2 regions of the Pseudonocardia sp. D17 genome follow, and region 2 is predicted to be linked to the other one. Evidence: predicted binding sites of a transcription regulator. Region 2 holds the regulator's gene; the other holds the start of a gene.
The links. The regulator LexA, encoded in region 2, represses DNA repair genes until DNA is damaged. The targets are predictions, from matches to a motif close to CGAACACGTGTTCG.

Region 1: PSD17_RS03635 (phosphoenolpyruvate carboxykinase (GTP)) is a predicted target of LexA. The motif match lies at 1,541-1,554, and genes of this name have one in related genera.

The regions. Positions count from the first base shown of each region.
Region 1 covers NZ_BPRG01000026.1:30,954-35,370, forward strand. The annotation lists gene PSD17_RS03625 (helix-turn-helix transcriptional regulator) at 1-654, opposite strand, end outside; gene PSD17_RS03630 (alpha/beta fold hydrolase) at 716-1,492, shown strand; gene PSD17_RS03635 (phosphoenolpyruvate carboxykinase (GTP)) at 1,717-3,540, shown strand; gene PSD17_RS03640 (DUF3311 domain-containing protein) at 3,688-3,981, shown strand; gene mctP (monocarboxylate uptake permease MctP) at 3,978-4,417, shown strand, end outside.
Region 2 covers NZ_BPRG01000035.1:28,095-32,511, reverse strand. The annotation lists partial or broken gene PSD17_RS35300 (hypothetical protein) at 344-760, opposite strand; gene lexA (transcriptional repressor LexA) at 1,478-2,209, opposite strand; gene PSD17_RS05285 (LysM peptidoglycan-binding domain-containing protein) at 2,985-3,359, shown strand; gene nrdR (transcriptional regulator NrdR) at 3,978-4,417, shown strand, end outside.

The DNA of each region.
Region 1 (4,417 bases), on a different contig from region 2:
GGGCGCCGGCGTGCCGGGCCCGACCGCCTCGACCTGCAGCACCCGGTCGACGCGGAAGGTGCGGACGGCGTCGCGCGCATGGTCGTGCCCGCTGACGTACCACCGGCCGGCGTGGAACGTCAGGCCCCACGGGTCGAGCTCCCGCTGGGTGGCGTCCCCGCGCCACGACCGGTACGCGATGCGGACCCGCTCGACGTCTCGGGCCGCGGTGCCGAGCGCGAGCAGGACGGCCGCGTCGGGGGCCGCGCCGTCGTAGGCGGTGGCGGTGAACCCGAGCACCTCGGCGACGGCGTCGACCCTGTCGCGCAGGGTCTCGGGCAGGACCCGGCCGATCTTCGCCCGCGCGCTCGCGACGGCGGGCGCCGCGGCGTGCAGGCCCGTGCGCTCTGCGGCGAGCAACCCGAGCACGACGGCGACCGCCTCGTCGCCCGACAGCATCAGCGGCGGCAGCCGGTAGCCGGGCAGCAGCCGGTAGCCGCCGTACCGGCCCCGGCTCGCGACGACGGGCACCCCGAGCTCCTCGAGGGTCCGCACGTGCCGCCGGACGGTTCGCGCGTCGACGTCCAGGCGTTGTGCCAGTTCGGGTCCGGTGATCCCGGGCCGCGCCTGCAGGAGTTCCAGCAGGGCGAGCACCCGGCTCGCCGACGAGGTCATGGCGACATTCTGCCGTAAATCAGGACCGGTTCGGCCCGGATCACGTCGTACCGTCGCAGACATGACGACATATGTGCTGGTCCCGGGGTTCTGGTTGGGCGCGTGGGCGTGGAACGGGGTGGCCGCCGAGCTGCGGGCTGCGGGTCACGAGGTGCGGGCGTTGACGCCGCTGGGTGTCGCCGAGCGCGCGACGACGGCCGAGGTCAGCGCGGCCGACCAGGTCGCCGATGTCGTTGCGACGATCCGCCGCGAGGTGGAGCCGGTCGTGCTCGTCGGGCACAGCGGGGCCGGCCCTGTGGTCGTCGCCGCGGCGGAGGAGGCGCGCGAGCAGGTGGCCGGGCTCGTCCTCGTCGACACGGGTCCGATGCCGGAGGGCATGGCGCACATCGACTTCCACCCGCCGGAGATGCAGACGTGGATCCGCGAGCGCATCGCCGCCCACGGCGGCTGGTACCCGATGCCCACACCCGAGGAGCTGCGCACGTCCGGTGCGAGCCTCGACGGCCTCGACACCGACACCCTGGAGACGCTGGTCCGGCGCGCGGCGCCGGAACCGGCCGGTGTCGTCCTCGGCCCGGTGCGACGCGGTGTCAACGACCCGTCGCTGCCCAAGACTCTCGTGGCGTCCAGCTTTCCGGGACAACAGGTCCGCGAGCTCGCTGCCGCGGGCGTGCCGGCCTTCGCCCAGCTCGCGGACCCGGAGTGGGACATCCGGGACCTTCCGGCCGGCCACTGGCCGATGTTGTCGGAACCGCACGAGCTGGCCGTCGTCCTCGCCGACGTCGCGCCTGGTCGGCCGCTGTCACGTCTTCGTGAGGCCCCGGGGTCGGGCGTGTAAACCCGCCCCGGAACCGGCCGCTCCTGCCTGTGCGCTTGCTCTCTGAATCGATTACCTGATCGGTCTTGTGAGCCGGTCTACAGCTCTCACCCAGGGATACAACAGCGTTTTCCGGGTAGCCTCCATTGTCATCTTCCTTTGCCGCGCGTGGCTCTGACGGGTCACGCGGGCGACGGCATTCCCAGGGTCGGCGGCACCCGACCAGGCAGGAGAACGCACACCAGATGACCACTGCAGCCGTTCGAGGTATCGACACAGCGCCGACGACGAACGCCCAGCTGATCGACTGGGTCCGCGAGGTCGCCGATCTGACGGGCCCGGACGAGGTCGTCTGGTGCGACGGTTCCGACGCCGAGTGGAACCGCATGACGAGCCGCCTGGTGGACGCCGGGACGTTCGTCAAGCTCGACGAGAAGAAGAAACCCAACTCGTTCCTCGCCGTCTCCGACCCCGACGACGTCGCGCGGGTCGAGGAGCGGACCTTCATCTGCACCGTCGACGAGGCCGGCGCGGGCCCGACCAACAACTGGGTCGACCCCGCCGAGATGAAGTCGACGATGTCGGAGCTCTACCGCGGTTCGATGCGTGGCCGCACGATGTACGTCATCCCGTTCTGCATGGGTCCGCTCGACGCGAACCCGCCGATGCTGGGCGTGGAGATCACCGATTCCGAGTACGTCGTCGCGTCCATGAAGATCATGACGCGAATGGGTGCCGACGTCATCAAGCTGCTCGACGACCGCGGCGACCAGTTCGTGAAGTGCCTGCACTCGGTGGGTGCCCCGCTCGAGCCCGGTCAGGCCGACGTCGCGTGGCCCTGCAACGACACCAAGTACATCAGCCACTTCCCCGAGACCCGTGAGATCTGGAGCTACGGCTCGGGCTACGGCGGCAACGCCCTGCTGGGCAAGAAGTGCTACGCGCTGCGCATCGCGTCGGCCATCGCGCACGACGAGGGATGGCTCGCCGAGCACATGCTGATCCTCAAGCTGATCAGCCCGGAGGACAAGGCGTACTACGTCGCGGCGGCGTTCCCGTCGGCCTGCGGCAAGACCAACCTCGCGATGCTGCAGCCCACGATCCCGGGCTGGCGCGCCGAGACCGTCGGTGACGACATCGCGTGGATGCGGTTCGGCGAGGACGGCCGGCTCTACGCGGTCAACCCGGAGTTCGGCTTCTTCGGCGTCGCGCCCGGGACGAACTGGAAGACCAACCCCAACGCGATGCGCACCATCGAGAAGGGGAACTCGCTGTTCACCAACGTCGCGCTGACCGACGACGGCGACGTCTGGTGGGAGGGGCTGGAGGGCGAGCCGCAGCACCTCACGAGCTGGACCGGTGAGAGCTGGACGCCCGAGTCGGACAAGCCGGCCGCGCACCCCAACTCCCGCTACACCACGCCGATCAGCCAGTGCCCCGTCGTCGCGCCGGAGTGGGAGGACCCGAACGGCGTGCCGATCTCGGCGATCCTGTTCGGCGGCCGCCGCAAGACGACGGTCCCGCTGGTCACCGAGGCCCGCGACTGGCAGCACGGCACGTTCATGGGCGCCACCATGTCGAGCGAGACGACCGCGGCGGCCAAGGGCAACGTGGGCCAGGTGCGCCGCGACCCGATGGCGATGCTGCCGTTCCTCGGCTACAACGTCGGCGACTACTTCCAGCACTGGATCAACGTCGGCAAGGGCGCGGACGCCGACAAGCTGCCGAAGATCTTCTACGTCAACTGGTTCCGCCGCGGCGAGGACGGGCGCTTCCTGTGGCCGGGCTTCGGTGAGAACAGCCGCGTCCTCAAGTGGGCGATCGAGCGGATCGAGGGCAAGGCCGCCGCGGAGGAGACCGCGATCGGGTACGTCCCGACGCCCGAGGCGCTCGACATCGACGGTCTCGACACCGCGCTCGAGGACGTCCAGGCCGCTCTCGAGGTCGACCCGGAGGAGTGGAAGGCGGAGCTCCCGATGATCGAGGAGTGGTTCGAGAAGGTCGGCGACACGCTGCCGACGTCGATGCGTGACGAGCTGGAGGCCCTGCGCCTGCGCCTCGGCGACTGACGGATCCCGACAAACCCGGCGGCCCGTCGCACCTCCCGGTGCGGCGGGCCGCCGTCGTCGTCAGGGAGGCCGACCTCACGCGCTGCACGATCGGGTGACCAGCCCTACGATCCGCCCGCCGTATCGGATCGGGGGAGGGCTCACCTCATGTCGGACACGACGCCGCGGCCGTCGCCGAGGCCCGGGGAACGCACCGGGTGGCGGTTCAGCGCGTGGAACCTGTTGTTGCTGGTGCCGCTGTTGATGCTGGTCACGCCGTGGTTCAACACGGTGACGCCCAGGCTGTTCGGGATGCCGTTCTTCTACTGGGTCCAGTTCGTCTGGGTCGTCGTCGGTGTCGCCTGTGTCGCGATCGTCTACCGCATGACGCGCGACGAGCCGGTGACGAACGCGCCCGACGAGCTCGGCGTCGACGACCTCGACGAGAGGAACGTCCGATGACCAACTGGGTCGAGCTCGTCGTCTTCCTCGTCCTCTTCCTGGTCGTCACCGTGCTGGGCTTCCTGGCGGCGCGGTGGCAGCGCGGCGGCCACATGGAGCACCTCGACGAATGGGGCCTCGGCGGCCGCAAGTTCGGCTCGTGGGTCACGTGGTTCCTCGTCGGCGGCGACCTCTACACCGCGTACACCTTCGTCGCCGTCCCCGCGCTGCTGTTCAGCTCGGGCGCGCTCGGCTTCTACGCGTTGCCCTACACCGTCGTGCTCTACCCGTTGGTGTTCCTGCCGGTGCTCCGGCTGTGGTCGGTCTCGCGGGTGCACGGGTACGTGACGCCGGCCGACTTCGTGCGCGGCCGCTACGGCAGCTCGCTGCTGGCCCTGATCGTCGCGATCACCGGCATCGTCGCGACGATGCCCTACATCGCGCTGCAGCTCGTCGG
Region 2 (4,417 bases):
CCGGCCGGGACCGGAGGGGCCCGTTCCGCACGGTCGGGGCGCGGACGGACCTGCCCGAACCGGCGCTGGTCCGGGCGGGCCCGGTCCGGAGCGTGGTGCGAACGGTCCTGGTGCGAACGGTCCCGGTGCGAACGGTCCCGGTGCGAACGGTCCCGGTGCGAACGGTCCCGGTCCGAACGCTGCTGGTGCGAACAGTGCCGGTACGAACGGTGCCGGTACGAACGGTGCCGGTCCGAGCGGTACGCGACGAGAGCCGGGCGATCCCGCCGGCCGCCAGCGCGACGCCGCCGGTGGCCGCGCCCAGAGTCCAACCGGTGCTACTCCGGCCGGCGCTGGTCAGAACGGCCCTGCGCAGAACGGCCCTGCGCAGAACGGCCCTGCGCAGAACGGCCCTGCGCAGAACGGCCCTGAGCAGAACGGCACGGGTCCGGACGCGCGGGGACGGGACCGGAGTGAGGGGCGGCGCTCCGAGGTCGCTGGGCCGAATGCTCAGCTGCCGAACGGTCAGCCGTCGAATGGTCAGCCGTCGAATGGTCAGCCGTCGAATGCTCAGCCGCGGAACGACCCCGCGGCGAACGGTCAGCCGCTGACGCGCTCGGCGGCCAATGGACAGCCGTCCAATGGACAGCCGCCGAACAGGCCGTCGGTGACCGACGCGCGCCTGGACGCAGATCCGTCGACAAGCCGGCCGGCGAACAGAACGGGTCCGGAGGCTCACCCCGCGAAGGGGCGACCCACGAGCCTGCCGCCTTCGAACCATCCGATGCCGAACGGTGCAGGCGCAAACGGGCAGGCAGCGAACGGTCAGGGCGCGAACGGTCAGGGCGTGAACGGAACGCGATCGAACGGCACGGAGGCTGCCGAACCCGGCGCCGCATCGACGACCGCCATCCGCCGGGACGCGCGCGACGAGGACGCACTCCGAACGCCGCCGGGTGCCCCGGCACCCGAGCCGTTGCGTGTGGACGGGCACCGAGCCGCCGCAGAGGAACGCGCGGACGCCGACCGTGGATCGTCACGTCCGCACGAGGACGCGGGGCGCCCACACCGACCGGGGCCGTGAGCCGGACGCATCGCGCGTATCACCGGCTGAGTCGTCGCTCGGCTGAGCATCGGGTCGAGCGACGGTGCGGCGGTACGTCGAGCCCGTCGAGTTGTCGACCCGCGCCGACGTCGGCGGCAGAGCCTCCGGCCGGGCCACGGCCGCCGCCGGGTCGGCCCGGGAGGCCTCGGCTCGTGTGACCCCCTGTGAGCGGCGACGGTCGCCATGGCGACCATCGCCACTCGCGAGCGCCGCGGGGCGCGAGCTCTGCGTGGTGGGGCGGCGAGCCGGCCGTTCGAGCCGATGACCGTCGCGCCGACGATCTCGCGACGGCCCGCGCGTGGAAAGCCGCCCGCGGTCGCTCACCGGCTGACGTGCCGAGCATCCCCGTAGGTCGCCGACCTCGGGGCCTGCGTCGCAGGCGCGTCGTGACTCTCAGAGTCTGCGCAGCACCGCGACGACGCGGCCGAGGATCGTGGCCTCGTCGCCGGGAATGGGGTCGTACGCGGGGTTGGCCGGCATGAGCCAGACGTGCCCGTCGCGGCGGCGGAACGTCTTGACCGTCGCCTCGCCGTCGATCATCGCCGCGACGATCTCACCCTGTTCCGCGACCGGCTGCTGGCGCACGACCACCCAGTCGCCGTCGGTGATCGCCGCCTCGACCATCGAGTCGCCGCGCACGTTGAGCAGGAACAGCGTGCCCTCGCCGACGATCTCGCGCGGCAGCGGGAACACGCTCTGCACCGCCTGTTCCGCGAGGATCGGCCCACCAGCGGCGATGTCACCCAGCAGCGGGACGTAGGCGGGGGCGGGGTGCTCGTCACGCGTCGTGCCGGGATCGCGGGAGTCCGCGTCGGCGTCGGCGACGTCCTCGGGGGCGCGGACGTCCACCGCCCGCGTGCGGTTGGGGTCGCGGCGCAGGTATCCCTTGCGCTCCAGGCTGCGCAGCTGGTGGTGGACCGAGGACGTCGACGTCAAGCCGACGGCGTCGCCGATCTCGCGGACGCTCGGCGGGTACCCGAAACGCTCCACCCAGTCGCGGATGACCTCCAGCACCTTCCGCTGCCGCGGGGTCAGCGACGTGTCGTCCCCCGCCGCCTCGGCCGGGTCCGGGAAGGAACGCACCTGCCCGGCCTCACGGTCGGTACCGGTCTCGTCCCGTGCCATCTCGTCCGCCTCCTCGATCGGCGCGGTGGGGCCGTTCGTCCCCGCCGCCGTCGCACCGCACCGTAGACCCGATCATCTCCGCCGCCAAACACATGTTCGAACGACACGCGGCGCGTCGCGAAAATTTGTCGGGGCCCGGTGGTACACATTCGCACGAGCGTTCGATCGAACGCTTGTGCGAACGGAGGGTATCCGATCGGGCGCGGCGGGCGATCGCCGCCGAGGTCGGGCCGTCCGGTCCACGTGTGTCGCCGACCGAGGAGCCGGCGCCGACGGGAAGGGAACTGCCATGTCTGTCAGCACGGCTCCCGGATGTGCGGGCGCAGGGACGGGTGGGCCCGCCGGGAACGGTGCCGGAGCCGCGGGTTCCGGCGGGACGGCCGCGGACCGGTCGCCGAGGCAGGCGTCGCACCGGCCCGAAGCGGTGCGGGACGCCGACGAGGGCGGCGCCCGGCCGCGACGCCGGGGCCGCGGGCCGCGGCCTGCGCGTCCGCGGGAGGCCGCGCGGCGGGGCAGCGCACAGCGGGACGCATCGCGGGCCGAGGCCGGTGTACCTCGGCGGTCGGGGTCGACGATGGCGCGGCGGGGGACGCGCCCGTCGTTGACCGTGCTGCCGGGCGGCCTCGAGCCGACCACGGGGGGCGACGGGGGGCTCGGTCCCCGCCTCGACTCGTCCGATGTGGACGCGCAGCGCCTGTCCGAGATCGACCGTGCGTTGCTGCGGCATCCGTCGGCGCGCGGCCGACGCCCGGCCGGGGCGAGCGTCGCCCCCGGTGTGGCACGTCCTCGTTGCGTCGCGCCGCCGCGGGTGCATCCGCGGGCTGCTCGGTCCCGGGCACTCCGACGGACTCCGCTGGCGCTGCGCTACCGGGTGCGGCGGGCGGTCGCGGTCCTGGTGCTCGGGGTGTGCGCCGCCGTCGTGGTGGTCGCGCTCGGGTCGTTGGGCGAGATCGCCCGCGACGCCGGCCCCGGCATCCCCACGAGCACCGCCCAGGTCGTGGTCCAACGTGGCGACACGGTGTGGGACATCGCCCGGCGCACGGTCCCCGATGCCGACCCTGCCGTGGCCGCCGCCCGCATCGCCGAGCTCAACGGCCTCCATTCGGCTGCGCTGCGACCCGGCCAGATCCTCACTGTGCCGCGGGCCTAGTCAGAGGCGGGCGGGCCTCCGGTACCCCTTCGCTGCTGTGTCACTGCCGTCGCTCATGTCGTTCCGCTGCGTCCGTTCCGCTGCGTCCGTTCCGCTGCGGCCCGTCCGGCGGCCCGTGCGGCTTCGGTCGGCCGGTGCGGCCGCCGTGCGCCCTTCGATGCTCAGCCTCCATTGCCCAGCGCCGTGGGACCCGTCGCGGAGCCGCCGGCGCCGACCGGCGCTCTGCCGTGCACCCGATCGTCGGCTCGGTGGCGGAGCGTGCCGTGTTACCCGATGGCGGAGCGTGGCCGGCGGTGGGTGCCGGGTCGGTGCCAGGGCGGCGGGTGCCAGTGTGGATGGCGGCCGCAGGGGTCGGCGGGGATCCGTGCGGGTGCTCGCGCCCCGCGCCCGGGTGCCCTCCGTGTGGGTCCGGACACGGGTCGTCGACCGCGCAGGGTGCGCGACACGCCGTTCCGGAGGCGACGCGCCGGGCCGTCGGGGCGCTGGCCTCGCCGGATCGGGCGAACATGGGACGCGTGGGCGCCCCGAGCGCCCACACCCCTACATCTTGTGGTTACATACGTGTTGTTCGGCCACAGGTTGGGGTTGTCGGTCGCTCTCGGAGAGAGGATCACTACTGTGCGCTGCCCGTTCTGCCGCCACTCGGACTGCCGCGTCATCGACTCTCGTGAGGTCGAGGACGGGCAGGCCACCCGCCGTCGTCGCTCCTGCGCGTCGTGCGGTCGGCGGTTCACCACCGTCGAGGAGCCGGTGCTCGCGGTGGTCAAGCGCAGCGGGGTGACCGAACCGTTCAGCCGCGACAAGGTGGTCGGCGGAGTACGACGCGCGTGCCAGGGCCGCCCCGTCGACGAGGACGCGCTGCAGCAGCTGGCGCACCGCGTGGAGGAAGCGGTCCGGGCGGGCGGGACGGCCGAGATCCCGAGCCACGAGGTGGGCCTGGCGATCCTCGGGCCGTTGCGCGAGCTCGACGAGGTGGCCTACCTGCGCTTCGCGAGCGTGTACCGCTCCTTCTCCTCGATCGAGGACTTCGAGAAGGAGATCGCGGATCTGCGACGGTC